Regions from separate parts of the Alkalihalophilus lindianensis genome, predicted to be linked through region 2. Evidence: a T-box and tRNA genes for the amino acid it is inferred to sense, from the RefSeq annotation. Region 2 holds a T-box; the other holds one or more tRNA genes.
What was found. The T-box of region 2 lies ahead of pheS (phenylalanine--tRNA ligase subunit alpha). A T-box ahead of a tRNA ligase gene usually reads a tRNA of that ligase, here a tRNA-Phe.
Positions count from the first base shown of each region.

Region 1: it has a tRNA-Phe gene. The T-box ahead of pheS (phenylalanine--tRNA ligase subunit alpha) is inferred to sense a tRNA for this amino acid. The anticodon was not compared.

Region 1 covers NZ_JAWJBA010000002.1:671,175-686,930, reverse strand. The annotation lists gene RYX56_RS10045 (ParB/RepB/Spo0J family partition protein) at 1-102, shown strand, start outside; gene RYX56_RS10040 (aminotransferase class V-fold PLP-dependent enzyme) at 176-1,324, shown strand; gene RYX56_RS10035 (DUF554 domain-containing protein) at 1,345-2,046, shown strand; gene yyaC (spore protease YyaC) at 2,080-2,727, opposite strand; gene RYX56_RS10025 (YkvI family membrane protein) at 2,829-3,851, shown strand; gene RYX56_RS10020 (DUF951 domain-containing protein) at 3,942-4,142, shown strand; gene ychF (redox-regulated ATPase YchF) at 4,277-5,377, shown strand; gene rpsF (30S ribosomal protein S6) at 5,868-6,155, shown strand; gene ssb (single-stranded DNA-binding protein) at 6,182-6,673, shown strand; gene rpsR (30S ribosomal protein S18) at 6,745-6,978, shown strand; gene RYX56_RS09995 (YybS family protein) at 7,221-8,159, shown strand; gene RYX56_RS09990 (DHH family phosphoesterase) at 8,171-10,135, shown strand; gene rplI (50S ribosomal protein L9) at 10,137-10,583, shown strand; gene dnaB (replicative DNA helicase) at 10,678-12,042, shown strand; gene RYX56_RS09975 (adenylosuccinate synthase) at 12,277-13,563, shown strand; tRNA gene RYX56_RS09970 (tRNA-Lys) at 13,841-13,916, shown strand; tRNA gene RYX56_RS09965 (tRNA-Glu) at 13,937-14,011, shown strand; tRNA gene RYX56_RS09960 (tRNA-Asp) at 14,028-14,104, shown strand; tRNA gene RYX56_RS09955 (tRNA-Phe) at 14,153-14,228, shown strand; tRNA gene RYX56_RS09950 (tRNA-Thr) at 14,235-14,310, shown strand; gene yycF (response regulator YycF) at 14,665-15,375, shown strand; gene walK (cell wall metabolism sensor histidine kinase WalK) at 15,375-15,756, shown strand, end outside.
Region 2 covers NZ_JAWJBA010000003.1:96,281-112,036, reverse strand. The annotation lists gene RYX56_RS10655 (long-chain-fatty-acid--CoA ligase) at 1-1,524, opposite strand, end outside; gene RYX56_RS10650 (DUF350 domain-containing protein) at 1,818-2,231, opposite strand; gene RYX56_RS10645 (endonuclease MutS2) at 2,246-4,612, opposite strand; gene polX (DNA polymerase/3'-5' exonuclease PolX) at 4,650-6,362, opposite strand; gene RYX56_RS10635 (CvpA family protein) at 6,486-7,031, opposite strand; gene zapA (cell division protein ZapA) at 7,033-7,311, opposite strand; gene RYX56_RS10625 (phospholipase D family protein) at 7,495-8,913, opposite strand; gene pheT (phenylalanine--tRNA ligase subunit beta) at 8,992-11,418, opposite strand; gene pheS (phenylalanine--tRNA ligase subunit alpha) at 11,431-12,465, opposite strand; T-box leader at 12,544-12,777, opposite strand; gene RYX56_RS10610 (TrmH family RNA methyltransferase) at 12,838-13,593, opposite strand; gene sspI (small acid-soluble spore protein SspI) at 13,722-13,928, shown strand; gene RYX56_RS10600 (M42 family metallopeptidase) at 14,079-15,164, opposite strand; gene RYX56_RS10595 (dUTP diphosphatase) at 15,277-15,756, opposite strand, start outside.

The sequences.
Region 1 (15,756 bases), on a different contig from region 2:
TCCATTAAGCCTGGAAAAAACAAAGGGAAAATTGAAATTGATTATTTTTCTGAAGATGACCTTGAACGTATTTTAACATTGTTACAATCAGAGCAATCTTGAAGATTGAGTATGAAGGAGTCATCAACGTAAATGATGACTTCTTTTTCTATCATTTTTATAAAGGAGAATCCTAATGATTTATTTCGATCATGCTGCTTCCTCTTACCCTAAACCTGCAACTGTGGGTGAAGCGATGCTTGAGGCAGTGAATGAATATGCAGCGAATCCTGGGCGAGGTGGCCATCAGTTAGCGGAAAGAGCGAGAATGGTCATTCAAGAGGCTAGAAAAGAAATTGCCACGTTTTTTAATGCGCCAAGTGGAAAGCATGTGTGGTTTTACCAAAATGCGACGATGGCTCTTAATCAAGCGATAGGTGGTTTTCCATTTGTAGCTGGTGACCAAATTGTCACGACTGCCTTTGAACATAATTCGGTTTTACGTCCTGTTCATAGATTGACACAAACCAAGCAAATAGAAACGACTTATATAAAACCAAATGATGACGGCATTATTTCTATGGTGGAAATGAACGAGGCAGTAACAAGTAAAACAAAAGCGATTGTGATCTCGCATGCCTCCAACGTAACTGGGGCAATTGTAGACATCCAAGCTGTTTCTAAACTAGCAAAAAGAGTAGGAGCTATATTGATTGTCGATGCTTCGCAAACAGCTGGAACGATCTCGATTGATATGGAGAGAGATGGTATTGACCTATTAGCATTTGCTGGACATAAAAGTTTGCTTGGACCTCAAGGGACAGGGGTTTTGCTTTCTAAAAAAGATTATAATCTCGAACCTTTAATGCATGGCGGAACGGGGAGCTACTCTGAAAGTAGCGAACAACCGACTGAATGGCCAGATCGTTATGAGGCAGGGACATTAAATACACCAGGAATTGCTGGCCTATTAGCCGGTTTAAAAGAAGTCAGTGCCCTCGGAATTGAAAAGATTTATTCTCATGAGCAAGCCTTATTAATGGAACTGCTAAGTGGGTTTAAACAAATAGAAGAAATAGAAGTATTCGGACCTACCCAACTTGAAGATCGGTTAGCTGTTTGCTCGTTTCGTTTAAATAATGTAGAAAGTCACGAGTTGGCTTTTATATTAGATGAACACTATCGAATCGCCGTGAGAGCAGGGTTACATTGTTCCCCGATGACTCACCATCAATTAAATACAGTTGATACCGGGCTTGTCAGAGTAAGCTTTGGACCATATAACACAATAGAAGAAGTGAGAAAGTTAGTAGAGGCATTAGTAGAGATAGAGCAAGCATTTTAGGAGAGTAGGAGAGTTATAAGATGGTGTTAACAGGTACGATTGTAAATGGTCTCGCTATTATAGTAGCTGCGTGTATCGGGCTTTTAGTAAGAGGCATTCCTGAAAGAGTGAAGACGACTGTCATGCAAGCCATTGCCCTAGCTGTTGTGGTGTTAGGGATTGATATGGGATTGAAAAGTGAGCAATTTTTAGTTGTTATTGGCAGTTTAGTAATAGGTGGAATCATTGGGGAAAAAGTTGATCTTGAAAAGCGATTGAATCAGGTTGGTGCGTTTATTGAGAGTAAGATTGGTTCAAAAGAGGAAGGTTCTGTAGCTAAAGCATTTGTAACGACAACCCTTATCTATGTTGTCGGTGCGATGGCTGTTCTTGGGGCACTTGATAGTGGCTTAAGGGGAGATCATTCTGTTTTATATACGAAAGCAATGTTAGATGGATTCTCAGCGATCATTTTCACTTCTACGCTTGGAATAGGTGTTATATTCTCAGCTATACCAGTCGTATTATATCAAGGGAGTATTGCTATATTCGCTACGTTTATTAATGCATATGTTCCATCTGAGTTAATGGAGATGTTTATTGTTGAAATGACGGCAACTGGTGGCGTAATGATTATTGCGATTGGCTTAAATATATTAGGTGTTTTACAAATTAGAGTGGCAAATTTATTACCGAGTATTTTAGTAGTTGCTTTCTTAGTGACTGGAATTTATCTCATATAAAAGAAAGGCACCTCTTTAACGGATTCATCCGTTTTAAAGAGGTGTCTCTTTTTTTGATTTTAGAAAGATGCTGGGTTTTAAGCTGTGCAAAAGGGAAGTGGGTTTTAATCGTCTTGGAAGCTGTTGGTCAACTAAGTGAATGGCACTAGCCATGGTTTCAGCCATTTTCATAACGGTATACAGTCTCGTATTTTGTAAAACAAAGTACTCCATCATCCCACCAATATTAACAATACCGGTCATATGAATATCACCAACTGCCGGAAGTTGTTTATTTACAGCAGCACCTGGTTGAACAGGACCTGTTGCAAGTGAAATTTTACCAATGCTATTAACTCGACCTAGGCAAGCATCAATCGCCAAAATATAAGGCCTATAATGCGTTTGTTCAATTTCCTTTAAGCGATCCCGAAGATTAACGGCATGCACTGGATTTTCAAGAGTTCCATATACATGAAATCGTTGAAGATCCCTCTCCTTGAGCTTCGTTCCTGTTAGTGGACCTAAAGAATCACCCGTAGAACGATCTGTTCCGATGCAAACAATGACAAGTTCACGACGTGTGAGCTCGTTTGTGTGATTAAAAAGGCTGCGAGTTAAGGATGCTTGTGCTTCTTCCTCGTCCATGTGTACACGAATAGGTGTTAAATTATTTCCGAAAAGGCGATGGTTTGTACTCATAACATCGGCTCCTTTGCCATAGTAGTAGCAGTATACGGATATTTTTTCCTTTCTATACATATAGATTGTGAAAATTGTGAAAGAAGGAAGGAGGGTGCAGGATGTGGGTAGGTGGTTTGAAGTGGATGTTTCTGATCATTGGTACTATGATAGGAGCTGGATATGCTTCAGGGCGGGAGCTTTGGGAGTTTTTCGGGGCTGAAAGCGGACTAGCCATTTTTATATTTGCGCTATTATTTACGATTTGCACAGCCATCGTTATGAGTATTAGTCACCAAAAACGTTCAGAGCATTATTTACCCATTTTACATGTGTTAATGGGGAAGCGATTAACGAAACTATATGATTTTATGATTGTGCTCTATCTCTTTTCTACAACAGTAATTATGTTAGCTGGCGGGGGAGCTACGCTTGAGGTTATCCATTTACCTTATTGGTTAGGGATTGTCTTTATTGGTGGTTGTGTTGTTTTGTTATTCGTTTGGGATACCAAAGGGATGACATCAATGAATGCAGTCGTTATTCCCATCTTAATTATTTGCTTATTAGGTGTTCTCATTGCGTTTCAATCCTTGAAAGGCTTTCCTATTGAGTTTCGCTTGGACCAACAACATAATTGGCCAGCTGCTCTTACCTTCACATCTTTAAATATTTTACCGTTAGTCGCTGTTCTAGCAGCAGTTGGTAATGAGATCCGTCACAAAGGAGAGATTTGGGTTGCTAGCTTAGGAAGTGGGCTTATATTAGGTGGCATCTCTTTTTTATATAATGAATCTTTGTTGCAAGTTGCAGGGGATATCATGTTGTATGAAATTCCGTTATTTGCAATATTGAAGCATTACCCCTATTTTATGGTATTAATTATGTCAGCTTTATTATGGATGGCGATATACACAACCGCAGCTGCTGGTATTTTTGGGTTGATCTCTAGACTTCGAGGCTATATAAAAGGGAAGGCATGGTTAATTGCTTTATTCCTTATTGCTTTAATGGCACCGCTAACAACATTTGGATTTTCGACGTTAATAAGCATTCTTTATCCTTTATATGGAGTATTAAATTTATATGTTTTTGCAGCGATCTTGCTCTATCCCATTTTGCATCATGCTGCGAATGCAAAATAGACTAAAATGATTTTACTAGTCTCCCTCATCGCTTGATTTTGGTGTATAATACTAGCAATAAAACGGATGACTTGGATAGGGGGACCTAGGATGACCGATAAAGAATTTGCACTTGGGGATATTGTTGAAATGAAAAAACAGCATCCATGTGGTGAGAACCGCTGGAAAATCATTCGTATGGGAATGGACGTTCGGATTAAATGCTTGGGTTGTCAACATAGTGTCATGCTTCCAAGGAAAGATTTCTCTAAAAAGATGAAACGTATTTTGGAAAAGGCTCCGCTTTCTTAAAAATATAAACATAAAACAAGGTGATGATCATGATCATTACCTTGTTTTTTTATGGGTCTCTATCTATAATTGGTAGGGATATTAGAGAATATGATCACACTAGTGAATCTGAATATAAAAGGAAGTGAGCCATTATGGCATTAACAACTGGCATTGTTGGATTACCGAACGTAGGAAAATCAACACTTTTTAATGCGATTACACAAGCAGGAGCAGAATCTGCAAACTATCCATTCTGTACCATTGATCCGAACGTAGGGATTGTAGAAGTACCTGATCACCGTCTTCAAAAATTAACAGAACTTGTAGACCCTAAAAAAACAATCCCAACGGCTTTTGAATTTACTGATATTGCGGGAATTGTAGAAGGTGCAAGTAAAGGTGAAGGGCTAGGAAACAAGTTCTTATCTCATATTCGCCAAGTAGATGCGATTTCACATGTAGTTCGTTGCTTCAGCGATGATAACATTACTCATGTATCAGGTAGTGTTAATCCATTAAATGATATCCAAGTCATTAATCTTGAGTTAATCTTAGCTGATTTTGAATCAGTAGAAAAGCGAATTACTCGAGTGGCTAAGCTTGCTAAAACAAAAGATAAAGAAGCTGTAGCTGAACTTGAAGTACTAGAGCTTTTACGTGATGCGTTTGAAGAAGAAAAGCCTGCAAGAAGCATTGAATTTACTGAAGACCAAGATAATATCGTTAAGCAACTTCACCTTCTAACTAGTAAGCCAGTACTTTATGTGGCAAATGTAAGTGAAGAAGATTTATTATCACCAGAGGATAATGATTATGTGAAGCAAGTAAAAGAGTTTGCAGCTGGTGAAAATAGTGAAGTGATCGTTGTATGTGCGAAAATTGAGTCTGAAATCTCCGAGCTTGATGGTGATGAGAAGCAAATGTTCCTAGAAGAGCTCGGCATCGAAGAATCTGGCCTTGATCAATTAATTCGTGCAGCTTACAATTTACTTGGTCTTGAAACCTATTTTACAGCAGGTGTTCAAGAAGTTCGTGCATGGACGTATCGTAAAGGGACAAAAGCTCCTCAAGCAGCAGGAATCATTCATACTGACTTTGAGCGTGGATTCATTCGTGCTGAAGTGGTTTCTTATGAGGATTTAGTTGATGCCGAGTCAATGGCAGTTGCGAAAGAAAGAGGAAAAGTTCGTCTTGAAGGGAAAGAATATATAGTACAAGACGGGGATGTTGTCCACTTCCGCTTTAATGTTTAATTCTATTTCCTAGATAATTAGATGGTAGGCTGGGATAGTAAGAAAGTATTTTAAAGTGAGAAACGAACAATCCGTTCTTATAATAGTTGTTGATTTCCGCTGCAATCAACGGAGCGTGAAGAAAGCAAAGTATTTCTGTATAAAAAAGAGGACTCTCCATTTCAAAAATGACTGAGTCCTCTTTTTTATTTCAAGATTCATAAATATCTTTAAATGAGAATGTTAATATAGAAAATGCTGAAAAACGAACAATGTGCTAATTTAGCGAAGTATAGTTCAGGAGGGGTGTATATTCACCCGTACCCGCGACCTTCTTGTTCATTTTATGATTGTTAAAACACACTTCCCACTCTCTTTTCTATTGAGATGATGCTTGCACACTATGATTCATTCTGATATAATCTACTAATGCGAGTGAAATGACTCATTAGATGAGTTTTGCTCCTTGCTCCACTTATGGAGCCGTTTAGACCAAAAGGAGGTGACCGGAATGCGTAAGTACGAAATCATGTACATCATCGCTCCAAACCTAGAAGAAGCAGCTAACAAAGAGATCATCGAACGTTTTAACGGTGTTCTAACAACGAATGGTGCTGAAATCGAAAAGGTTGAGGAGATGGGTAAGCGTCGTCTAGCATACGAAATCAACGATTATCGTGAAGGTTTCTATGTTTTACTAAGCGTACAAGCTAACTCAGAAGCGATTGCAGAATTTAACCGTCTTATCAAGATTAACGACAACGTTATTCGTGTCCTAATCACAAAAGACGAAGAATAATTTATGAAAAAGTGGGAGGGGTACGGATGCTAAACCGTGTCGTACTAGTTGGGCGTTTAACTAAAGATCCAGAGCTACGCTACACACCGAGTGGAGTAGCAGTAGCGAACTTTACGCTCGCAGTAAATCGTGCATTTTCAAACCAGCAAGGAGAGCGTGAAGCAGACTTCATTAACTGTGTCGTTTGGCGTAAACCTGCTGAAAATGTTGCGAATTACCTTAAAAAAGGTAGCTTAGCGGGTGTAGACGGCCGAATCCAAACTAGAAGCTATGACAACAATGAAGGACGTCGTGTCTTTATCACAGAAGTTGTGGCTGAAAGTGTGCAATTCCTAGAACCAAAAGGATCAAACCAAGGGCAAGGGAATGCATTTCCTTCTGGCGGATCACCAACTGGTGGTAACGATTATAGCAGACAGAATCAACAGCCCAATCGTCAATCTGGTGGATTTAATGATGATCCATTTGCCAATGATGGCAAGCCAATTGACATTTCGGATGATGATCTACCGTTTTAATGCCTCTTCTGCTTATACAACGAAATGCGTGTATTACCATAAACCATTTTTATTGAAAGGAGTGCTGTCCTATGGCTCGTCGTGGTCGTCCAAAGCGTCGTAAGGTTTGTTTCTTCACTGTAAACAAAATTACGAAAATCGATTACAAAGATACGGATCTTCTAAAGCGTTTCATCTCTGAGCGTGGAAAAATTCTTCCTCGCCGTGTAACTGGAACGTCTGCTAAGTATCAACGTCAACTTACAACAGCAATCAAGCGTTCTCGTCAAATCGCATTATTGCCGTATGTAAATGATGTTAACTAATAGCATATAATAAAGCATGGTAGAGCTTCTACCATGCTTTTTATTTTAATAAAGCATCGAGATTAATTGGTTCTCCTTGATATTTTACGTCCTTATGCTCTTTTTAGGTGTTAGTAAGCCAAGGAAGCTTTAATTTTAATCATAATTACGCTAAAATAGACAAGGATATGAGAAACTGTCAAAAACCTCTTTCGTGTAAAGAGGCTTTCGGAATTGTACTGAAAGTTAAATGAGGTGAATGTGTGAAACAAACAAGAACGCTCACAGAAGGGGCTATACTTGCTGCTCTTTTTGTCAGTTTATTAGCCATAACGCTGTATGTCCCGTTCGCTGCCTCTATAACCATGTGGGCACTGCCACTGCCATTTATCCTTTTTGTTGTGAGAAGAGGATTAAAGCCAGGATTGATGCTACTCGTTGTAGCGATATTGCTCTCATTTATGATTGCAGGTTTACTAGGGCTTCCTGGGGCATTATTCTTTGGGGCGGCGGGCCTCGTTATTGGTGAATTGTACCGTAGAAAGCTAGCACCCTTTAATGTATTAATTGGTGGAAGCTTAATTTATATGCTTAACATGTTACTCGTGTATGTGGGGTTAACATTGTTTATGGATGAGAATCCAATTCAGTTTATGTCGGCTCTGTTACGTGAACAAATCCAACTAGCTGAAGCCACATTAATTGGGATGGGACAAGATCCAGCAGATTCTTTAGCCCCAATGTATGAAATGACTGAGAGGATTGTGCATCTGGTTCCTATTATGATTATTATGAGTGGTATTGGACTGGCTATATTAACGGTTTTACTTGCCACTGTTATTTTACGCAGACTCGGGAACAAGGTTGAGAAATTCCCACCATTTAGAGATTGGCAATTTCCAAAGTCTTTCTTGTGGTATTACTTAATTGTGATGATTCTCTTACTTGTCGGACAAGAAGAAGGCTCTACAATGTATATTATTGTATGGAACCTCCTGCCGCTGCTTGAAATTGTCATGATGGTTCAAGGTTTTGCGTTTATATTTTATTATTGTTACCATAAAAAAGTTAACCGAGCACTTCCGATTATTATTGTTATTGTGACATTGATTGTTAACCCTTTGACACAGATCATTCGAATTATAGGGATTATTGATTTAGGCTTTGATTTACGTAAACGAATCAAAAGCGAGAAGAAATAGGAGCTGACACTATGCCGAAGTTCTTAATGAAGCGGTGGCATGGCTACCACGTAATCGCTCTTTTTGCTGTGGCAGTGATTTTTAGTAGTGTATTAATGATCTATCACTGGCAAATGGGCGTCATTGGTTTATTCATATTAGGTGTGCTGGCCATCTACACGTCCCAGGCGCGATTTGCGTTTGAACGTGACTTAGAAGCATATATCCAAACGCTGTCCTACCGTGTAAATAAGGCGGGGGAAGAGGCAGTCATGAAGATGCCTGTTGGTATTCTCCTTTATAATGATGAAAAAATGATCCAATGGGTTAATCCTTTTGTGAGTCAACATATTGCAAATGACTTAATTGATAAACATTTAGAGGACCTGCATGATGCCCTTGCTCCAATGATTGAAGATCAAGTGGAAACGAATGTCATTACAGTGGGTTCAAGGTCTTATCACGTTACTTTTGAACCAACAGAACGTCTCATTTACTTTCTTGATGTGACTGAAAAAGCAGAGACTCAAGAGTTATATGAAGACACGAAAACGGTTGTTTCTCTCATTTATCTAGATAATTATGATGAAGTGACTCAAGGAATGGAAGATCAAGTTAGAAGTCGCTTAATGAGCCAAGTAACGTCTTCTTTAAATAAGTGGGCAAATGATAATGATATTTTATTGCGTAGAACAGCGTCTGACCGTTTTGTCGCGATTATGAACTATAAATCATTAAAACAAATAGAAGAAATTCGTTTTGATGTCCTAGATGAAATTAGAACATTAACGGGTAAAGAAAAAGTACCAATTACATTAAGTATTGGGGTTGGTACAGGTGAGACGTCTTTACGTGAACTAGGTAAGCTTGCACAGTCAAGTTTAGACTTAGCACTCGGTCGTGGTGGCGATCAAGTAGCGATCAAGCAAAAGAATGGAAAAGTACGTTTTTATGGCGGAAAATCCAATGCGATGGAAAAACGTACACGAGTTAGAGCAAGAGTTATTTCTCATGCTTTACGTGATTTCGTTCTTGAAAGTGACCGTGTCATTATTATGGGACATAAAAACCCCGATATGGATTCAATTGGAGCAGCTATTGGCGTGTTGAAAATTGCTGAAGTGAATGGGAAAGAGGGCTTTATTGTCCTTGACCCTAATGACATTAACCATGATGTTCAAAAGTTAATGGAAGAAGTCGAAAGTCACGAAGATCTATGGTCGCAATTTGTCACACCTGATGAAGTTCTTGACTATGTGACCGATCAAACATTATTAGTCGTCGTCGATACCCATAAGCCATCTCTTGTAATGGAGCCAAAATTGTTGCCAAGGGTCGATCGTATTATTGTGCTTGATCATCACAGACGTGGAGAAGAGTTTATAGATGATCCTGTTTTGGTGTATATGGAGCCGTATGCCTCATCTACAGCAGAATTGGTCACAGAGCTTCTTGAGTATCAACCAAAGCAGCTTAAAATGGATAGGCTTGAAGCAACGTCACTATTAGCAGGGATTATTGTCGATACAAAAAGCTTTGCTGTTCGTACAGGGGCAAGAACCTTTGATGCCGCCTCGTTCCTACGTTCAAACGGTGCGGATACGACATTGGTTCAAAAGCTATTAAAAGAAGACATGGACCAATACGTCAAACGTGCTAAGCTAATAGAGAGAGCTGATATGTACCGAGATGGTATGACGATTGCAATGGCAGATGAAGAAGAAAGCTTAAGCCAAATTGTGATTGCCCAAGCAGCTGATACACTTTTAACGATGAAAGATGTAGCCGCATCCTTTGTGATCTCCAAAAGAAAGGATGATGTTGTAAGCATTAGTGCACGATCACTAGGAGATGTAAATGTCCAAGTGATTATGGAACGCCTAGATGGTGGCGGACACTTATCAAATGCAGCGACTCAGCTACAAGGAGTTACACTTGATGAAGCAAGAGAGAGACTTGAAAAAGCGATTGATGAGAGTTTAGAAGGGGGACAATAAGATGAAAGTTATTTTCTTAGAAGATGTTAAAGGAAAAGGGAAAAAAGGTGAATTAAAGAACGTATCTGAAGGATATGCTCGTAACTACTTATTACCTAATAATTTAGCGGTTGAAGCAACAAAAGGAAATGTAGCCAATCTTAATGCCCAAAAGAACAGCGAACAGAAAAAAGCAGCAGAAGAGCTTGAGAAGGCAAATAAATACAAAGAAGAGCTAGAAGCCTTAACTGTAGAAATTAAAGCAAAATCTGGTGAGGGTGGGCGTTTATTCGGTGCTATTTCAACAAAACAAATAGCGGAAACACTTTCCGGTATGAAAATGAAGGTAGATAAGCGTAAAATAATGCTTAACGACCCGATTCGCTCACTGGGGTATACAAATGTCCCAATTAAAATTCATCCAGAAGTAGTTGCGACGGTTAAAGTACATGTCGTAGAAGGCGAATAACGAATAAGTGGTCTGATCTCACTAGGTGCCAAGAATATCTTGCAATCCCTAGCAAGATCAGACTTTTTCATTTTTACAGAAAGGAAGTAATGCAATGAGTGATTTATTTGCTGATCGAACCCCACCGCAAAATATTGAAGCAGAACAAGCAGTATTAGGAGCGATCTTCTTGGCTGATGTAGCACTTGTCACCGCATCAGAGCGTCTCTTGCCGGATGACTTTTACCGAGCTGCTCATCAACGCGTATATGAAGTCATGCTCGATCTTGCTGAAAAAGGTGAACCGGTTGATTTAGTTACAGTAACATCCGAACTACAAGATCGTAAGTGGCTCGATGACATCGGCGGTATTGGCTATTTAAGTGATTTAGCAAATGCCGTTCCGACCGCAGCCAATGTTGAATACTATAGCCGCATTGTTGAGGAAAAATCTGTTTTACGTCGTCTGATTCGAGTCGCTACGAATATTGCAGCTGATGGCTATACGAGTGAAGATGAAGTAGATGCAATCTTAGATGATGCGGAGAAGACCATTTTAGATGTGGCACAGCGTAAAAATACGAGTGCTTTTATTTCGATAAAAGATGTCCTTGTTGAGACATATGATCAAATTGAGCTGCTTCAAAATCAAAAAGGTGATATTACAGGTATTCCAACAGGCTTCATTGAACTTGATAATATGACGGCCGGCTTCCAGCGAAATGATTTAATTATTGTAGCAGCTCGCCCTTCAGTAGGTAAGACGGCTTTTGCCTTGAATATTGCTCAAAATGTCGCCACTAAAACGAGTGAAAATGTCGCGATTTTTAGTCTCGAGATGGGGGCAAGCCAACTTGTCCAACGTATGCTTTGTGCTGAAGGGAATATTGATGCACAACGAATGCGTACAGGTGCTCTTACCTCTGAGGATTGGCAAAAGCTGACGATGGCAATGGGGAGCCTTGCTAAAGCGGGAATTTATATTGATGATACCCCCGGCGTGAAAGTAAATGATATTCGTGCTAAATGCAGACGTCTTAAGCAAGAGCAAGGACTCGGCATGATCATGATTGATTACTTGCAGTTAATTCAAGGGAATGGACGTAGTGGTGAGAATCGTCAACAGGAAGTCTCTGAGATCTCTCGTACGCTAAAAGCGATCGCACGTGAGCTGGAAGTACCCGTCATCGCCCTTTCACAGCTTTCTCGTGGAGTCGAATCTCGTCAAGATAAGCGTCCAATGATGTCTGATATTCGTGAGTCGGGAAGTATTGAGCAGGATGCTGATATCGTCGCCTTCTTGTACCGTGATGATTATTATGACAAGGAATCAGAAAATCAAAATATTATTGAAATTATTATTGCGAAGCAACGTAATGGTCCAGTTGGTACCGTGGAGCTAGCATTTGTTAAAGAATATAATAAATTTGTCAATTTAGACCGACGGCATGATGAACGTGATATGCCCCCTGGTGCTTAAATATAAGCCTGCCTCTCTATTAGGAGTGCAGGTTTTTTAACGTATAGTTTAGTGAATGTAGCGTTACTCTAATGACATATCACTTTGATTAAAAGCAAAAAGATTCATACGAACGAACTTGTGTACATTCTATTAAATGTTCGGGTTTTATTGACGATTTTCTGGTATGTTGGTATACTTGTCAATGGATTTTGAAATTTCTCGGTTTAAACGTCCGAGACGGAGGTGCAACATATGTCATCAGTAGTTGTAGTAGGTACACAATGGGGCGATGAAGGTAAAGGGAAGATTACAGACTATCTTTCTGAAAAAGCTGAGGTTGTCGCTCGTTACCAAGGTGGAAACAATGCAGGACATACAATTGTTTTCGGCGGAAAGAAGTACAAACTTCACTTAATTCCGTCTGGGATTTTTTATAAAGATAAAGACTGTGTAATCGGAAACGGTATGGTTATTGATCCGAAAGCATTGGTAGAAGAATTAGCTTATTTACACGAGCGTAATGTAGATACAAGTAACTTACGTATTAGTAACCGTGCGCATGTTATTCTTCCTTATCACTTGAAACTTGATATTGTAGAAGAAGAACGTAAGGGTGCAAATAAAATTGGTACGACGAAAAAAGGAATCGGTCCTGCCTACATGGACAAGGCAGCTCGCATTGGAATTCGTATGGCTGACCTCCTAGATCGTGAAGTGTTTGAAGAGAAGCTAGAGCGTAACTTAGCTGAAAAAAATCGTATGTTTGAAAAATATTATGAAGTTGAAGGATTTACTAAGGAAGAAATCCTTGATGAGTACTACGAATATGGTCAACAAGTAGCGAAGTATGTGTGTGATACTTCAGTGGTTTTAAATGATGCACTTGATGAAGGACGTCGTGTATTATTTGAAGGTGCGCAAGGGGTTATGCTTGACCTTGACCAAGGAACATACCCATTCGTTACGTCTTCGAATCCAATTGCAGGTGGAGTGACTATCGGTTCTGGTGTAGGTCCTTCTAAAATTAATCATGTAGTAGGTGTGTCTAAAGCATACACGACTCGTGTAGGTGATGGCCCATTCCCAACTGAGCTACATGATGAAATTGGAAATAACATTCGTGAAGTAGGAAATGAATACGGAACAACAACTGGCCGTCCACGTCGTGTTGGTTGGTTTGATAGTGTAGTGGTACGTCATGCTCGCCGTGTAAGCGGTATTACAGACCTATCTTTAAACTCAATTGATGTATTAACAGGAATTGAGAAGTTGAAGATTTGTACAGCTTATAAATACCGTGGCGAAGTTATTGAAGAGTTCCCAGCAAGCCTTAAAGTTCTAGCTGAGTGTGAGCCTGTTTATGAAGAGCTTCCTGGCTGGAATGAAGATATCACTGGAGTTAAATCTTTAGATGAACTTCCTGTAAATGCGCGTCATTATATTGAGCGTGTATCGCAATTAACAGGCATCCCATTAACTGTATTCTCAGTTGGACCAGACCGTAACCAAACTAATCTTGTTCGTGGTGTGTTTGCATAATCGTTTAGTAGTAAAGCCATCTAAGCTAGCTTAGATGGCTTTAACTCTTAAAAAGTTTGAGGTTAACACTATTATAAAAAGCAAAAATAGAGCTTGCGCAATTCCTCAAAATTCGCTATTCTTTAATGAGTGCCTTAGACATATAAAACCTTTTTAAAAAAAGTTTTGAAAAAGTGTTGCAAGGCTTTCTGAATCATGGTATTATAATTCTTGTCGCTGAGAGTTGCAGCGAACGATGACAAGCTTTACTACTTAAAGTGAGCGTCATTATCACTAAGAGCCATTAGCTCAGTTGGTAGAGCATCTGACTTTTAATCAGAGGGTCGAAGGTTCGAGTCCTTCATGGCTCACCATTTTAAACCCAGTTTAGAATGGCCCGTTGGTCAAGCGGTTAAGACACCGCCCTTTCACGGCGGTAACACGGGTTCGAATCCCGTACGGGTCACCATTACATATTTACAATTGGTCCGGTAGTTCAGTTGGTTAGAATGCCTGCCTGTCACGCAGGAGGTCGCGGGTTCGAGTCCCGTCCGGACCGCCATTTTACTTTCATTCTTTCATGTGATAAGATGGTACAAGTGTTAAGTAAGGCTTGGTAGCTCAGTCGGTAGAGCAATGGACTGAAAATCCATGTGTCGGCGGTTCGATTCCGTCCCAAGCCACCATTTTTTGCCGGTCTAGCTCAATTGGTAGAGCAACTGACTTGTAATCAGTAGGTTGGGGGTTCAAGTCCTCTGGCCGGCACCACTTTTATTATAATCGTGCATAGGCACGCTTTTTTTATTTTCGTCTCTGTTTATTGCAGAGGCGATTTTTTGTTATATAGAAAAAAAGAGGACATTCAATCGTTAATCGGGCGAAAGCGGGCGAAACGTCACCTCCTAAACAGTCGCCTCAGCTTTTCTATTGTCTAGCTCCGGCTCCTAGGTGCTTATGTGTTTCAATCGATCAAATGAAATCAAAAAACGATTTCATATTGCTCGCCCTCCAACCCAAGCGCACCTAAACAGTCGCCTCAGCTTTTCTTTTTCCCTACGTCTTTGGGCTTCTTATGTTAGAATGTGGATAGAAACTTTTAAGTTGGAATGGAGCGATTTTTGAATGGATAAACGTATTCTCGTAGTAGATGATGAAAAGCCAATCGCTGATATATTAAAATTTAATTTAGAAAAAGAGGGTTTTAAAGTTTTTTGTGCGTACGATGGCTTAGAAGCTATTGAACAAGTAAAAAAAGAAGAGCCTGATCTAATTTTACTAGATATTATGTTACCTCATAAAGATGGAATGGAAGTCTGCCGTGAAGTACGAAAAACATATGATGTTCCGATCATTATGTTAACGGCGAAAGATTCCGAGATTGATAAAGTGTTAGGCCTAGAGCTCGGGGCAGATGATTATGTAACCAAACCATTTAGCACAAGAGAGTTATTAGCACGCGTGAAAGCAAATTTACGTCGTCGTAAAGCTGGTGCAGAAGAAACATCTACTCACAAAGAGTTGACTGTAGGTGACTTAACGATCTATCCAGACGCCTACCAAGTGAAGCGTCGCGGTGAAACGATTGAACTCACTCATAGAGAATTTGAATTGATTCATTATCTTGCAAAGCATCTGGGCCAAGTTATGACACGTGAACACTTGCTGCAAGCTGTATGGGGATATGATTATTTTGGAGATGTGAGAACGGTTGATGTAACAGTTCGTAGACTTCGTGAAAAAGTAGAAGATAATCCAAGCTACCCTAATTGGATCATTACTAGACGTGGTGTAGGCTATTACCTATCATCACCAGAAGAGCTGGAGCAAGGTTAATGGATCGAAAGGTTGGGTTTTTTAAGTCAATACAATTTAAATTAATCATCATTTATGTGTTGCTTATTTTTATGGCGATGCAGATCATTGGCGTTTATTTTACAGGAAAGCTTGAAGAACAGCTTGTTTTTAATCATGATCAGATGCTAAATGAACGTGCAAACTTGCTAGGATACAATGTTGCCCAGGAAATGATGGAGCCTCGTGAAGATCGAAGTACGTTATATAGTGATATAAATGCTCTCTTAAGAGAGACATTTACGATTGAAAATGCTGAAGTTCAAGTCATTGATAGCAATAGTGAGATCCTGAGCACATCTAATTTTTCAAACCGGCATATCGTCGGTCAGCAGACGACGAAATTTAGAGTGAAGCGGGCTT
Region 2 (15,756 bases):
CTTGCCTTGCTTTAGAACAATAAAGGCTTTTACTGTTTCGCCTCGATACTCATCAGCCACCCCAATTGTAACCGCCTCTTGAATAGCGTCATGCTCATATAACACTTCTTCAATCTCACGTGGATAAATATTAAATCCACCAGCTATTATCATATCTTTTTTACGATCGACAATATAGAAGTATCCGTCATCATCCATGTAACCCATGTCCCCAGTGAGGAACCAATCATCCTTGAATACTTTAGCCGTTTCCTCTGGTCGATTCCAATAACCTTTCATAACTTGAGGCCCACGTATGGCAATTTCTCCAACCTCGCCAATGTCTGCCTTCTCACCAGTTTCTGCTGAAATAATAGCTGCATCTGTATCAGGCCAAGGCACTCCAATACTTCCTGTTCTCCGCTCACCCCAAATTGGGTTAGAGATGGCAACTGGAGACGTTTCCGTCAAACCATATCCTTCAACAAGCTTCCCTCCAGAAAGCTTTTCAAATTTCTGTTGAACTTCAAGTGGTAGTGGAGCTGCTCCACTTAAGCATGTTTCAATGGAAGACAGATCATATTTTTGAATATCAGGATCATTAATTAATGCGACATACATCGTTGGCGCGCCTGGGAACAAAGTGACTTTTTGCTTTTGAATCGTCTTCAGTACACCCTTCACTTCAAACTTCGGCAGGATGACCGTTGTTAAACCTCCCATAATGGAGAAGTTCATAATGATAGTCATTCCATACACATGAAAGAAAGGCAAAGCCGCTAACATCTTTTCTTGTCCTGGTCGCATTTTGTACATCCAAGCCATACATTGAGATGTATTAATAACTAGGTTTGCATGCGTCAGCATTACACCTTTAGCCGGTCCAGTCGTCCCACCTGTATACTGCAATAATGCCAAATCTTCTTTAGGATTTATATCGACTTGAACTTCTTTGGTAGAGCCCTTCCCCAGAAAATCCTTAAAAGCTAAAGTATTCTTATCATACTCAACTTCGACTTTAATTCCCATTTTCTTTTTTTGTACAAGTGGATACAAGAGATTCTTTGGAAATGGTAAGTAATCTTTAATACTGGTGACGATGACATGTTCTAAACTTGTTTTACTTCTGACAGCTTGCACTCTAGGAAATACTAAATCAAGACAAATAATAACCTTTGCTCCAGAATCCACAAGCTGATGCTCTAGCTCTCTCTCAACATATAATGGGTTCGTTTGAACAACAATTGCTCCAATCATTAAAGCACCGTAATAACTAATGACGGACTGCGGGCAATTCGCAAGCATAATCGCTACTCGGTCACCTTTTTTCACACCAAGAGATTGCAATTGGTTAGCAAATTGTTTAGCTTGATCATAAAGCTCTTCATAGGTTAACTCTTTCCCTAAAAAATGCAAAGCTGATGTTTTAGCATATCGGCTAGCAGCTTGCTTTAAGTATTCATGGAGCGCCTTATCCTCATATGAAATCGTATGAGGAATTTCCTCTGGATAATGTTTAAGCCAAATTTTGTCTTCTGGTATCATAACAGTCATCTCCTTACCCCTTTCTTCGATCTCCTTTCTCGTGTGCCACTCTCCTCTACTACCATTGTATTGTAATCGCTTACAGATTTGTATCTTTTTTTTATAATTTTCTGAACTTTTTTCCTAGTCCGCTCTTACTTATAAATAAAAACCGTGTGAATATCCTTTCACACGGCCAATTCACCTTATGATGCAGCGAAAAAAATCATATAGATAATGCCAGCTAAAATAAACGCACCACAGCAAACATATAAAATTTTCATTAATGTTTCCATCTAATTCTCCCCCTACACCTATCTACTAATAATACTTGCACCGATCACATAGGAGAGACCAATAGAGATGACCATGGCGATAAAGCCTACTGCACGATTATCATGAGCAATTTCTTCATCTACTTTAAAACTCGGGGTTAGAAATTCAAATATGAAATAGCTGAATAGTAGTAACGCAAATCCTAACACTCCCCAACCGAGCATCATTAATAATGAATCAGAGTACTCAATCGAATGTCTGAAAATATTGGCTACTCCAAATATCTTTCCACCTGTAGCTAAGGCAACAGCAATATTTCCTTTTTTGATTTCTTCCCAATTTTTGTATTTTGTCACCGTTTCAAAAATGGTGAGAAAAACAATAAGCGCTAATAATGACACGCTATAATAAGCTGCTGTTTTCATTATTTCAAGCTCTAAAAGTGCTTCCATATTGATCTCCTTATTTATTTCAATTCAATAACGGTATTACCAAGTCCGCCTTCATTCATTCCACCATCTCGTGCAGTTTTGACTCTCGGATGTTGCTTTACTAATTGTTTCACACCTTTTCTAAGCGCACCTGTTCCTTTACCATGGATGATTGAAACTTGATGATACCCTGCTAAAAGGGCATCGTCGATATATTTTTCAACTTTTAACATCGCATCTTCATAACGTTGTCCGCGAAGATCAAGTTCTGGTTTTACATGATGGTCGCTACCTCTTACAGTTGCAAGTGGCTTTGTTTCAACTGGCTTTGGTCGATCAAGTAATTGAAGATCGTCTGCTTTTACCTTCATTTTCATAATACCAATTTGTACGTTAAATTCTTTCTCATTGATTTTATCAATAACATGACCTTTTTGTCCGAAGCTTAATACTTTTACATCATCGCCTACTTGTATGGTTTGTTTAGCTTTGGCTTTTGCAGCTTCCCTCTTCACTTTCTTTTGCTTATCTGTAAGCTTAGGCACAGCATCTTCCAAATGCTTTTTTGCATCTATCAGCTGATGTTCTTTAACTTGTAAGCCTTCTTTTTGCATTTCTCTAAGTTCGCCAATAATAAATTCAGCTTCCTCTTTGGCTGAATGAAGTGCAGCAGTTGCTTTTTCTTCTGCCTCTTTTAACACACGCTCTTTCTCTTCTTCTAATTGATCGAGTTGAGTCATTAACTCACGACGAAGAGACTCTGCTTCTTTTCTAATGGAGCTTGCTTCATTCCAGTCGGATTCAGCTGACTTTTGACTTGTCTCAAGAGAGGCTATCATATTTTCAATTTGATTCGTCTCACTATCAATTTGTTCTTTGGCCATATCAATAATTCGCTCGTCTAAACCAAGTCTCCTGGAAATAGCAAACGCATTACTTCTTCCTGGAATCCCAATTAGAAGACGATACGTAGGACGCAAGGTTTCAACATCAAATTCTACACTGGCATTGATTGCCCCTTCTCGATTATAGGCATATCCTTTTAATTCGCTGTAGTGGGTTGTAGCTACCACACATGCGCCCCGCTTATAAACATCATCCAATATTGAAATTGCTAAAGCTGCTCCTTCTGTTGGGTCCGTTCCTGCACCAAGCTCATCAAATAATACAAGACTTTGGAAGTCAACTTTATCTAGAATATCTACAATGTTTGTCATATGACTTGAAAAGGTACTTAAACTTTGCTCAATGGACTGTTCATCCCCAATATCTGCAAATACTTGCTTAAATACAGCCATCTCAGATTCATCATCGACTGGGACATGTAACCCTGATTGAGCCATTAAAGTAAGGAGTCCAACCGTTTTCAAGGTAACCGTTTTACCACCAGTATTCGGACCTGTGATGATCAGAGAACGATATTGATCCCCTAGCTCAACCCCAATAGGAACAACTTCTTCATCTGACAACAACGGATGTCTTGCTCGCTTTAATTGAATATATCCGCGGTCATTTAGTATAGGCGCCGTTGCTTTAATTCTCTTCGCATAATGAGCTTTAGTGAAAATAAAATCAAGAGCAGCTAACTGTTCGAGATTAATTAAAATCACCCCTGCATGCTCTGAAACGAGAGCTGAAAGTTCAGCTAAAATACGTTCGACCTCATGTGCTTCTTTCACCTTTGCTTCACGTAATTGATTATTGATTGTCACTATTGCTTGTGGCTCAATAAATAAAGTCGCACCTGAAGCCGACTGATCATGTACAATTCCTCCAAATGCACTACGGTACTCTTGTTTGACTGGAATCACAAAACGATCATTACGAATTGTCACGATCGCATCGGAAAGCATTTTTTGTGTATTTGAAGAACGGGTGATGCTCTCTAGTTTAGAACGTACTGCTGACTCGAAGCTTCTTACTTGTTGACGGATCGTACGTAATGTTGCGCTCGCTGAATCTAACACATGGCCATTATCATCGATACATTGCTTAATCGCTCGTTCTATATCCGTTAAAGGCTCTATTTGACCTGTGTACTCATACAATAATGGCAGTTCTATTTCTTCCTCTTCTACCATGGCTTCAATAAATTTTTTTAATTGTCGCCCTCCATAAATCGTGCTTGCGATTTCGATTAATTCACTTGATGCAAGCGCCCCACCAATTTGTGCTCTTTTAGCGTGAGCTGTCACATCAAAGATCCCTCCAAGAGGCACATGACCCTTCAAACGAAGTACAGTTGTGCCTTCTGAAGTTTCTTTTTGCATACGAACAACATCTTCAAGTTCCGTGTGAGGATGTAGGGAATCAACAAGCCGTCTTCCTAGAGAAGAAGCAACATGTTCTTGCAGCTGCTGTTTCATTTTACTATATTCTAATACTCGTAATACCCGGTCCATATCGTTTACTCCTTTATTTAACCGCCCACCTCAAACTCTAGTGGTGACGATTTAAAAATGATTGTACGTCCTTGCATGTCCACATGTTAAGAATGTTCTCTTTTTTTAGCATGGCTCTTCTTGCTTGTGATACACCAAATTTCATATCGTTTAATCCTTCTATATGGTGGGCATCCGTATTAATTGAAATCGTTACTCCTTGTTCAGCAGCTTTCTTTAGCCATTCTGCTGATAAGTCCAGTCTATTGGGATTAGCATTTAATTCAAGAGCTGTATTTGTTTCTTTTGCTAACCGTATTAATGCTTCAACATCGACGTCATAGCCGTCTCTTCTACCAAGTACTCTACCTGTAGGATGAGCAATTAGATCAACATGATGATTCGATAAAGCAGTTTTTAACCGTTCCATAATCACTTCTTGTTTTTGTGAAAAAGAAGAATGAATAGACGCAATCACAAAGTCTACTTCTTCCAAAATCGAATCGTCGTAATCGAGCGTTCCATCTGGAAGGATATCCATTTCAATTCCCGTAAAAATAGTAAAGTCTTCATATTTCTCATTCAATTCACGAATTTTTTTATGCTGAGCCTTTAATCGTTCTTCTGTTAACCCGTTAGCTACTTTTAAGTATTTAGAATGATCAGTGATGGCAATGTACTCATAGCCTTTTGCTCTTGCTGCTTCCACCATATCCTCGATCGAATGTGCACCGTCACTCCATGTTGTATGCATGTGCAAATCACCATACACATTCTCTAGCTTAACAAAATCCTCTTCGTTCGCGTAGTACTCAACTTCTCCTTGATCTTCCCTGGCCTCTGGAGGAATAAATGCAAGGCCGAAATGAGCAAAAAACTCTTTCTCATCTTTAAATGTTTTTAATTCGCCCGTTTCACTATTTTCAACACCATACTCACTGATCTTCTCTCCACGTTTCTTTGCTAACTGACGCATTTTTACGTTGTGATTTTTCGAACCAGTAAAATGGTGAAGGGTTGTAGCGAATTCCTCAGGCTTAACTAATCGAAAGTCTACAGAGATTGGAAATTCCTGTTCAATTTCAAGTGATACTTTTGTTTCCCCACTTGCAATAATCTTTCCATCATCAGACATCGCGATTAATTGATCTTTTACTTTGCTTGGTTGATTGGTTGCAATAATGAAATCAAGATCTTTGACGGTTTCACGCAAGCGGCGTATGCTTCCTGCTCGTTGGAAGTTTTCAATATCTGTCATCGATGCAAGCTGACCTTCTATCCATGTAGCAACAGGTAGCACTAAAGGCAGAGCAAGCCTATCAGGACGAGTCATTGCGTCTTCTAATGCCGCAAGAATCTTCTCTTCTGTTTTCTTGCCAAAACCAGCTAATGTCTGTACCTTTTTATCCTCACAAGCCTGCTTTAATGTAGTCGCATCTACCACACCAAGCTCTTGATATAATTTTCCAATCTTTTTCCCACCTAAACCTTGCACTTTTAATAGCGGAATTAATCCAGGAGGCACATCCTCTGCAAGTTCACGTAATAAAGTCGATTCCCCAGTTGATTTAAGTTCATTAATGACTTCTGCTGTGCCCTTTCCTATCCCATTTAATTTTGCAGGATCTTCTATTTCGTCAATTGTACGCTCATCTGACTCTAATGCTTGAGCCGCTTTTCTATAAGCTGATATCTTAAAAGGATTCTCACCTTTAATTTCAAAGTAAATCGCAATCGTCTCTAGAGTTTTAATAACCTCTTTTTTGTTCATCATCCTATTCACCGATCCTTTCTCCTACCCACCATCATACCGATTTCTAGTAGTTAAAATCAAGAAAAGGACCCAATCATGAAGAAAGGTCTAACCTTTACATGGTTAGACCTTTCCCCTTCATTATGACCCTAAATTATTTTTAACCCACAGATCACGAATCCAGTCAGATAAGAATGGAGTGTAATTCATCATTGTTTGGGCAACGATTGATCGCTGCAACTGATCTTGAACAAGCTCAACTGGCAATAACGCTCCAACATAAAGTAAAATGAATAAAATTAAATAGGTTTCAATAAAACAAAAGATCCCCCCGAGCAATCGATTGATAGAGCGCAAGATTGGTAGATGCGCAACAAAATCTAACATCGATCCTACGATGTGTAAGAGGATTTTCGTTCCGAAAAATAATAAAGCAAAAGCAATTCCAGAGTAATAAACACTTTCTCCGTTAAAGGAATTAATAATCATTCCCACAGTACTATCAGATGAGAATTGAGGATATGGAATCCACAATTGTATGTAGGCAGCAACATCTTGATAATATTTATATGCCACATACAATGCGACGATAAAGCCTACTAAATGAATCAACTGCAATATAAATCCACGTCTACGTCCTATAAAGAAGCTCATAAATAAGAGTAGAAGTAAAAGCAAACTTAACATATTATTCGTCTCCTGTCGTACGGTTTGATTCTACGTTGCTAGTCACGCCTTGTTCAAGTTTCAACTGTAACTTTTTATATTCATCCACTATATTAACAGCTGTTAACACTGCTAGACGTGTTGTATCTAAATAAGGGTTTCTCTTTTTTATTTCTCGCATTTTTTGGTCAACCTCTTGCGCCACTTCTTTTATATGTGCCGGAGATTCTTGACCGACAACCGTATAATTTTGACCATAGATTGAAACAGTTGTCCGCTGTTTTTGATTTTTCTTAGACACAAAAGAAGCCTCCTATCTCCACAATCTTCGCTCTAAAACACTAAGAGCCGACAAAATCCTTTGTTAATCATAACATGAAGCACGGTTGTTGGAAATATTTCTGTTCAAACCGTTGGAAAAAAAAGAAAAATCGCGATGAAAACCACCACCTATCTAACGGTGGTGGTCAGTATTTTCGCTAAATTAATACGTCGTTAATCCTGTCAACTTCTGTAATCGATATAAAAACCTAGTCAGCCATGTTGTCTCATCTCTATACTCTTCGTATGGCACAGTAAAGTGACCTTCTTCGTTAGCCCATATTGTTTCAAAATAGGAGGAGATGTCTTGGGAGAAAGAGTGCCCATTTGGTGCTTCTACCCACACATTCGTTTCGAGATTATAATCACGCAAGTTGCGACTTGTAAAGTTGGCAGATCCACCAATAACAGTCGTGTGATCCTCACTGACTCTCGCGATGAGCTTAGGGTGAAATTGTTCACCAATCGTGTCGTACCATCTCACTTCAATAGGTGCCTCTTCTAACAGTTCTGCTGCAACAGGGCGATTGGGCAATCCTACCTTCTCCTGGCCAAAAGCATTTTCATTAGGGTCTAATACTAGACGAATCTGAGCTCCACGATTAGCAGCGTCAATCAGGGAATTAATGATATCTCGATCTGATAAATAAAACATACCAATCCATAGTTCCTCACCAGATACTGTCTCATCAATCATCTCAAGTGTTCGTTCATATATTCTTCCTTCGGTCAGCACCCTTACCTCTACATCCCCTTCTTCCACAGGGAGAGCTTCCGCATTTGTGAGAGTGGGGCCGTTAGAGAACTCACTCGCTGCATGCTCTGTATAGACCAGCTCATCAATAATTGGTCCGTTCACCTGAAACGCAATATTAGAATGATGAGCACTAGCATCATGTGGATTAGCAGAAGACACAATCGCTGTTCGTTCAGTTGCCACTACTTTGCGGTGATTCGCTTTCACATTAAATAATTTCAAATAAGAACGCAGCGTGACATCTGGCGCTTCTGGACTAAAGGCATTTGGTAACCAACCATTACCTGATTGACCAAACCACTGGATAAAGGTACGCCAAATTCCAGAATATAAAGGATTTGAATCACGTAACTTTGTCACATCTACAACAACTACATCAATACCAGCGTCTTTTAATTGTTCGAAGTGTTGAGACCGATGAGACCCATAGGTTGTATTAATTTCATCAGATAAAACAAGCATCTCAACTTCAGGATTTGTTTCTTTCTTCTCAATTAATACATCGGTCATATGTTGACTAAGCGGGGGAAAGTCGAGCTCAGGATCATAGAAGTCATTATATAAGAACATATCAAATATAATAAATTCCTCTGCTTCTACTATCGCATCTTCAATAGCTGAGAATATTTGCTGTTCCATTTGAAGAACGTCTTCTTCTAGGTCTAGGTAGGTTAAGTCATATAAGAAATCAACATTCTCTACATAGTAGGATTCACTTTCATAAGAAACCCCTTCTGGAAGTGGACGATAAATCCCGTATATTGTAACGATAATTAATATGAATAAAATAGCGATTAGTACATAGCGCTTTTTCAGTGAAGCCACTCCCTCTCTATCTTGGCAGAATAAATAAAACCCCCACCATATAGTTTCCTCTTAGGCAGGGGTTTCAAACCAAATTATTTACGCACGAAGTGTGGCACCAATTTGTTTCTTTATTTCTTCAAGTACGTTTTCATGAACACTTGTTACTTCTTCATCTGTTAATGTTTTTTCTGGATCTAAATACGTTAAAGAGAAAGCTAATGACTTCTTGCCTTCTTCCATATGCTCTCCTTGGTATAAATCAAATAAATGAACAGCTTTTAACAATTTGCCACCAGTTTGACGAATAACCGCTTCAACCTCTCCGGCTGCTACACTTCTATGAACCACTAAGGCAATATCCCTTTGAATAGCTGGGAACCTTGGTAATGATTCATAGACAACAGGTGCCACATCTGCTGTGAGAATGCTCTCTAAATCAAGCTGGAACACGTAAGTTTCTCGCAAATCTTCTTGCTTTTCTGTTGTTGGGTGTACTTGTCCAATAAAGCCAATCTCTTCATCATTAAGGACTACAACCGCAGTACGACCTGGGTGCATCTTCTCAAGCTTAGCCTGTTGGAACTTAACTTGATCTTTAAGACCCATTTCAGCAAATAGACCTTCCACAATCCCTTTGACCACAAAGAAATCCACAGGCTTTTTCTCTGCTTGCCATGGGTGTTCTTGCCACATTCCAGTAAATGCTGCCGCAACCATTTCTCTTTCTATTGGTTGAGTTGTTAATTCTTTTTCTTCGCTTGTGAAAATTGAACCTACTTCGTAAAGGTGAAGGTCGCTATTTTTACGATTCAAATTGTATGTTAAAACATCAAATAAGTTAGGAATTAAACTTGTACGCATCGTACTACGATCTTCACTCATCGGCATAGCTAAACGAACTGCCTTTTCAATTGGATAATCCGTTGCAAATCCTTCAGCCTTCTTAGGACTTGTTAAAGAGTAAGTAATCGTTTGAGTGAGTCCAGTACTCTCTAAATAACGACGAACACGGCGACGCTTTTCCTGATAACGAGTTAGCACTCCTTGAGTTGTTGCCCCCTCAGGTAAAGTTGTTGGAATAGCATCATAACCATACAGCCTAGCAATTTCTTCAAACAAATCTTCTTCAATTTGAATGTCTTGTCTACGAGTTGGAGCAGTCACTACAAGATGATCTCCATTTTCTTCAAATGAGAATTGTAGACGGTTGAAAATCTCTTCCACATTCGTCTTTTTAATCGTCGTTCCAAGACGGTCGTTCATACGCTCTAAGTCTAGTGCCACTTGTTGTTCTTCCACAGTTAGTTCATCTGCACAAACCACACCTGAGACAATCGTACCACCTGCAAGCTCTGCAATAAGAGAAGCTGCACGCTCACCCGCTACTTTTACACGAGCAGGATCTACACCTTTTTCAAAGCGAGCACTTGAATCACTACGTAAGCCAAGATCACGGGAAGCTTTTCTTACAGTAGAAGGATTAAAGTAAGCAGCTTCAAGTAAAATTGTAGAGGTTTCTTGATTCACTTCCGAAGTCGCTCCACCCATTACACCAGCAATTGCCATAGGCTCTTTTCCATTTGTAATAAGAAGGTGATCGGCATTTAATGAACGCTCAGCATCATCAAGTGTCACCATCTTCTCTCCATCATTTGCACGGCGTATAACAACTTCTTTAGAACCGAAACGATCATAGTCAAAAGCATGGAGTGGTTGACCATATTCAAGTAATACGTAGTTCGTCACATCTACCACATTACTGATTGGACGAATGCCAGCTGCCATCAGACGATTTTGCAACCATAATGGTGATGGACCTACTTTCACATCTTTAATAATTGTTGCACCATAATAAGGATTATCAATGGCATTTTCTACAGATACGCTAATATAATCCGATGCTTGTTCTTTATTTGTATCTAGCTCAATCGTTGGTAGTTCAACGTTACGATCATATAATGCAGCCACTTCATAAGCTACCCCTAACATATTTAAGCAGTCTGAACGGTTTGGCGTTAAGTCTAGTTCTAGAACCGTATCGTCCAAATTTAAGATAGCCAGTGCATCTGCACCTACTTCAACATCTTCACTAAAGACATAAATACCTTCTGCATAATCTTTGTGAACAAGCTTGCTCTCAATACCGAGCTCTTGCAACGAACAAATCATTCCTTGTGATACTTCGCCACGTAGCTTTGCTTTTTTTATTTTGAAGTTACCAGGAAGGACTGCGCCTACTTTAGCTACAGCAACATATTGGCCTGCTGCTATATTTCGTGCGCCACATACAATTTGAACTGGCTCTTCTTCTCCGACATCCACCTGACAAACATTTAACTTATCAGCGTTAGGATGTTGACTGCAAGAGAGAACATACCCTACCACTACACCTTTGATGCCTTGATTCAACTCATGTACGAAGTCAATTTCAATACCACCGCGAGTCATTTTCTCTGCGATCTCTTTTGGTGTAACGTCATCTATTTTCACGTAATCTTGTAACCATTTATAAGATACTAACATGTCTATTCCCCCTTACACCTGTTTAAATTGCGCTAAAAAGCGTACATCATTTGTATAGAAATGACGAATATCATCAATATCATATTTAAGCATCGCAAGGCGTTCTACACCCATTCCGAAGGCAAAACCACTGTAAATGGTCGGATCAAATCCACTCATTTCAAGTACACGTGGATGAATCATCCCTGCTCCAAGAACTTCTATCCAACCTGTGTTCTTACATACGCGACACCCTTCTCCCCCACACATCCCACATGAAACATCAACCTCTACAGAAGGTTCTGTAAATGGGAAGAAGCTAGGACGAAGGCGAATGCTACGATCACGACCAAAGAAGGATTGAGCAAATGCTTCAAGTACCCCTTTTAAGTCACTCATGCGCACATTTTTATCAACAAAAAGACCCTCAATTTGCATAAATTGATGTGAATGTGTGGCATCATCATCATCACGGCGGAATACTTTACCTGGACAAATAATTTTCACCGGACCTCTACCTTCATACTTTTCCATAGTACGTGCCTGTACAGGAGAAGTATGAGTACGTAATAAAAGCTCATCTGTAAAGTAAAACGAATCCTGCATATCACGTGCTGGGTGATCTTTTGGTAAATTTAATGCTTCAAAGTTATAGTAGTCTGTTTCAACTTCAGGACCTTCTGCAACTGAAAAACCTAGTCCTAAAAACGCATCCTCTACTTCTTCAACTACAGCTGTTAGAGGATGACGGGATCCGGTTAATACAGGACGACCAGGTAGTGTCACATCAATGCTTTCATTAGCCAACTTCGCCTCTACAGCTGCTGCTTCAAGTTCAACCTCTTTACTTTCAATTTTTGATTTAATGGCGTCACGAACATCATTTGCCATTTGACCAATAAGTGGTCTCTCTTCAGCAGAAAGTTTACCCATTCCACGAAGCACCTCGGTGATTGGTCCTTTCTTTCCTAAATAAGCAACTCTTACTTCTTGTAATGCTTTCACATCTGTTGCTTCAGCAACTTGTGCTAAAGCTCGCTCTTGTAGCTCTTCTAAACGCTCACGCATGCTCATTTCCTCCTTCAGTAATTCGTCCAGTTTGGTTCCGTTCCAAAAAAGAACGCAAAAAAAGCCTTCGCCTCCCGCTAAAGGGACGAAGACTCGTGGTACCACCCTTATTTCATAATAAACCAATGGTTCATTACATTCTTCATTGTCATAACGGCTCATTGCCGGAACATCTTAACAGGTACTAGCTTGTTTTCCGATGTCTGCTCCAGAGTGAATTCAGTGCTTCCTGCCATAGAAATGCTTACAGTCTTAGACATTTCCTCCCTTTATGGTGGTGTAACACGTACTAATCTCTTTCTTCGCATGTATCTTATTTATTTGCTTCTATATTATAGATAATTTCAAGAACGTGTGCAAGCTCTCATTTACTTAACCACGCAAATAATACAAAAGAACACCAGTAGCGACTGCTACATTTAAAGATTCCGCTTGTCCATAGATTGGAATATAAATGTTTTGATTACTCTTCTCTAATAATTCACTCGACACACCTTCTCCTTCATTACCCACAATCAAGGCAAATTCAGGTTGTGGTTCGATGGCAGTATAGGAACTGGCCTCTGTAAGGGACGTTCCAAATACGGGTATATTTTTTTCTTTTAACTTCCCCACCCATTCCATTAGCGAACCACGAATAACAGGCATATGAAAAATCGAACCTTGGGATGCACGAATCACTTTGCTGTTAAATAAATCAACACTACCTTCACCAAGTATGACCCCAGTCATTCCAGCCGCATCAGCCGTACGAATCATCGTACCAATATTACCTGGGTCTTGGACTCGATCAATAAGGAGAAATTGCCCACTCAGCCTATCAAAAGAGGGTGCTTCGGGAATGGCACATACTGCCGCAATCCCTTGTGGAGTTTCCGTCTCTGAAATCTCTTTTAAAACTTGAGGGCTAACGATCACTAAATCATTCTCATCAATTTGCCACGATAGTGGTAAAACTGTTTTCTCTGTCATGATGATCATTTCGATATGGAATTTCGCTTTTAGGGCTTCTTCTACAAGGTGAAACCCTTCTATTAGAAAGCGCCCTGCTTTATCACGTCCCTTTTTCGTATGTAGCTTTTTCCAATTTTTAACTTGCTCATTCTTTACAGAATCAATTCGTTTCATGCTCTTCTCCTTTATACGTTCATGTCCTATCACCCATCATACCGATTTTTTCACTCATAATCCAGTGTGGCTTGCGACATACTAATGCAAGCAAGAAAAATATTTCCATACTAAAGGAGCTGTTTCAAATGGGTTTTAATTTACGTGGAGCAATTATGGCTAATATTCAAGGCAGCAGTGAAGAAGAAGTCGAAGCTACCATTCTAGATGCCATTCAAAAAGGCGAAGAAAAAATGTTACCTGGTCTAGGGGTTTTATTTGAAGTTTATTGGAAAAATGCCAATGAACAAGAAAAGGATCAACTCTGCCAGCAAATTTCGCAAGGACTTCAGTAATTTTAAAGAAGCGTCTAGCTCTCAGTCTTAGACTTGAACTAGACGCTTATTCATTGAAAGTCATATAACTGTGCTTGCCTATGCCCTCACCTATAATTGTTAAACCTCATTCTAAAAATCTAGTCCACCGAAATGGACCGGATTCTCTTATTAATTATACGTAATTGCTTCTACTGTTTTACTATCAAGCTTCTTAATTACCTCTACAATTAATTTAACCGTGTTTTCATAATCATCTCGGTGTAGCATCGCTGCATGAGTGTGAATATAACGAGTAGGCACTGTAATCGATAGTGCAGGTACCCCATTGGCAGTAAGATGGATCGCTCCTGAATCTGTGCCACCACCAGCCATTGAATCAAATTGATATGGAATATCATGTTGATCTGCAGTGTCTGTTACAAAATCACGTAACCCTTTATGAGAAATCATCGATGCATCATATAGCACAATTTGTGGTCCATCTCCCATTTTGGCTAGTGCTTCTTTTTCCGTTACGCCCGGAGTATCTCCAGCAATTCCCACATCGACGCCAAATCCAATATCAGGTTGGATCAAATGAGCAGAAGTACGTGCTCCACGCAACCCAACTTCTTCTTGTACCGTACCCACGCCATACACAGTATTAGGGTGGTCGACACCTTTTAACTCACGCAGTACATCAATCGCAATGGCACAGCCAATGCGATTGTCCCATGCTTTAGCCATTAATAACTTCTCATTTTTCATAACCGTGAATTCACAGACTGGAACAACGGAATCTCCTGGTCGAACACCGAATTCCATTGCTTCTTCTTTACTTGTTGCACCAATATCAATAAACATATCTTTTTTATCAACTGGCTTTCTACGAGCTTCAGCTGGCAAAATATGTGGTGGCTTTGAGCCCACTACACCAGGGATGTTCCCGTTTTTCGTCATAATTGTTACTCGTTGAGCTAGCATCACTTGCTCCCACCAGCCACCGACTGTTTGAAAGCGAAGGAAACCTTTATCATCGATACTTGTCACCATAAAACCAATCTCATCTAAATGGCCAGCAATCATAATTTTAGGGCCGTCTTGTGAACCTACTTTCTTTGCTACAAGGCTTCCTAGCCCATCAGTTGTCACTTCATCAGCAAATGGAGTAATGTACTTAGACATGACATCACGAGCTTCTTTTTCGTTCCCCGGAATTCCATTGGCATCTGTTAAATCTTTTAGCATTTGCAATTTTTCATCAAGCTTCGTCATTATGTATTTCTCCCTTCGATCGTGAAAGGTACTTCATTTATACCCCCACTTTTTCACTCTTTTTTAAGTATAAATGAAATTATTTCGCAACTCAAATTATTTCGAAAGAATTTTAATACCCTTGATCTTGTCTTTGATGATTTACCTCATTTTTCTTAAAATAGGCTTGTTCAATTTCATCTTCTCCAAAACCTAAAAGGCTTCCTAACGTTAAAAATGACTGTGCTAGTTCATGGAAACTCGCTTCTGTTTGTTTTTCATTTAAGAGATGGTTACATTCCATTACATATAAAAATTGCTCCGTCAATGTACGCTCTTTGGAACTGTTTTTAGATTGTCCAAACGTGGTATATCCTAAAGAAAGACCTAGTGTTAAAACGAAATGAAGCCCATCTACATACTCCTCTAATATCGTAGACTTACTAGACGGTCCTTTTTTACTCCAATACTTAAAACATCGAGTCTCATTTGCAAGTTCACTTAATTCGACGAGAAAAGCTAATTGCTTTTCTGCAAATAAATCATGATTTTCTAGCTTATGTTCAGATAATATTCTGTCATTTAACTGTTCTTGTGTCTCAAATAACTTTTT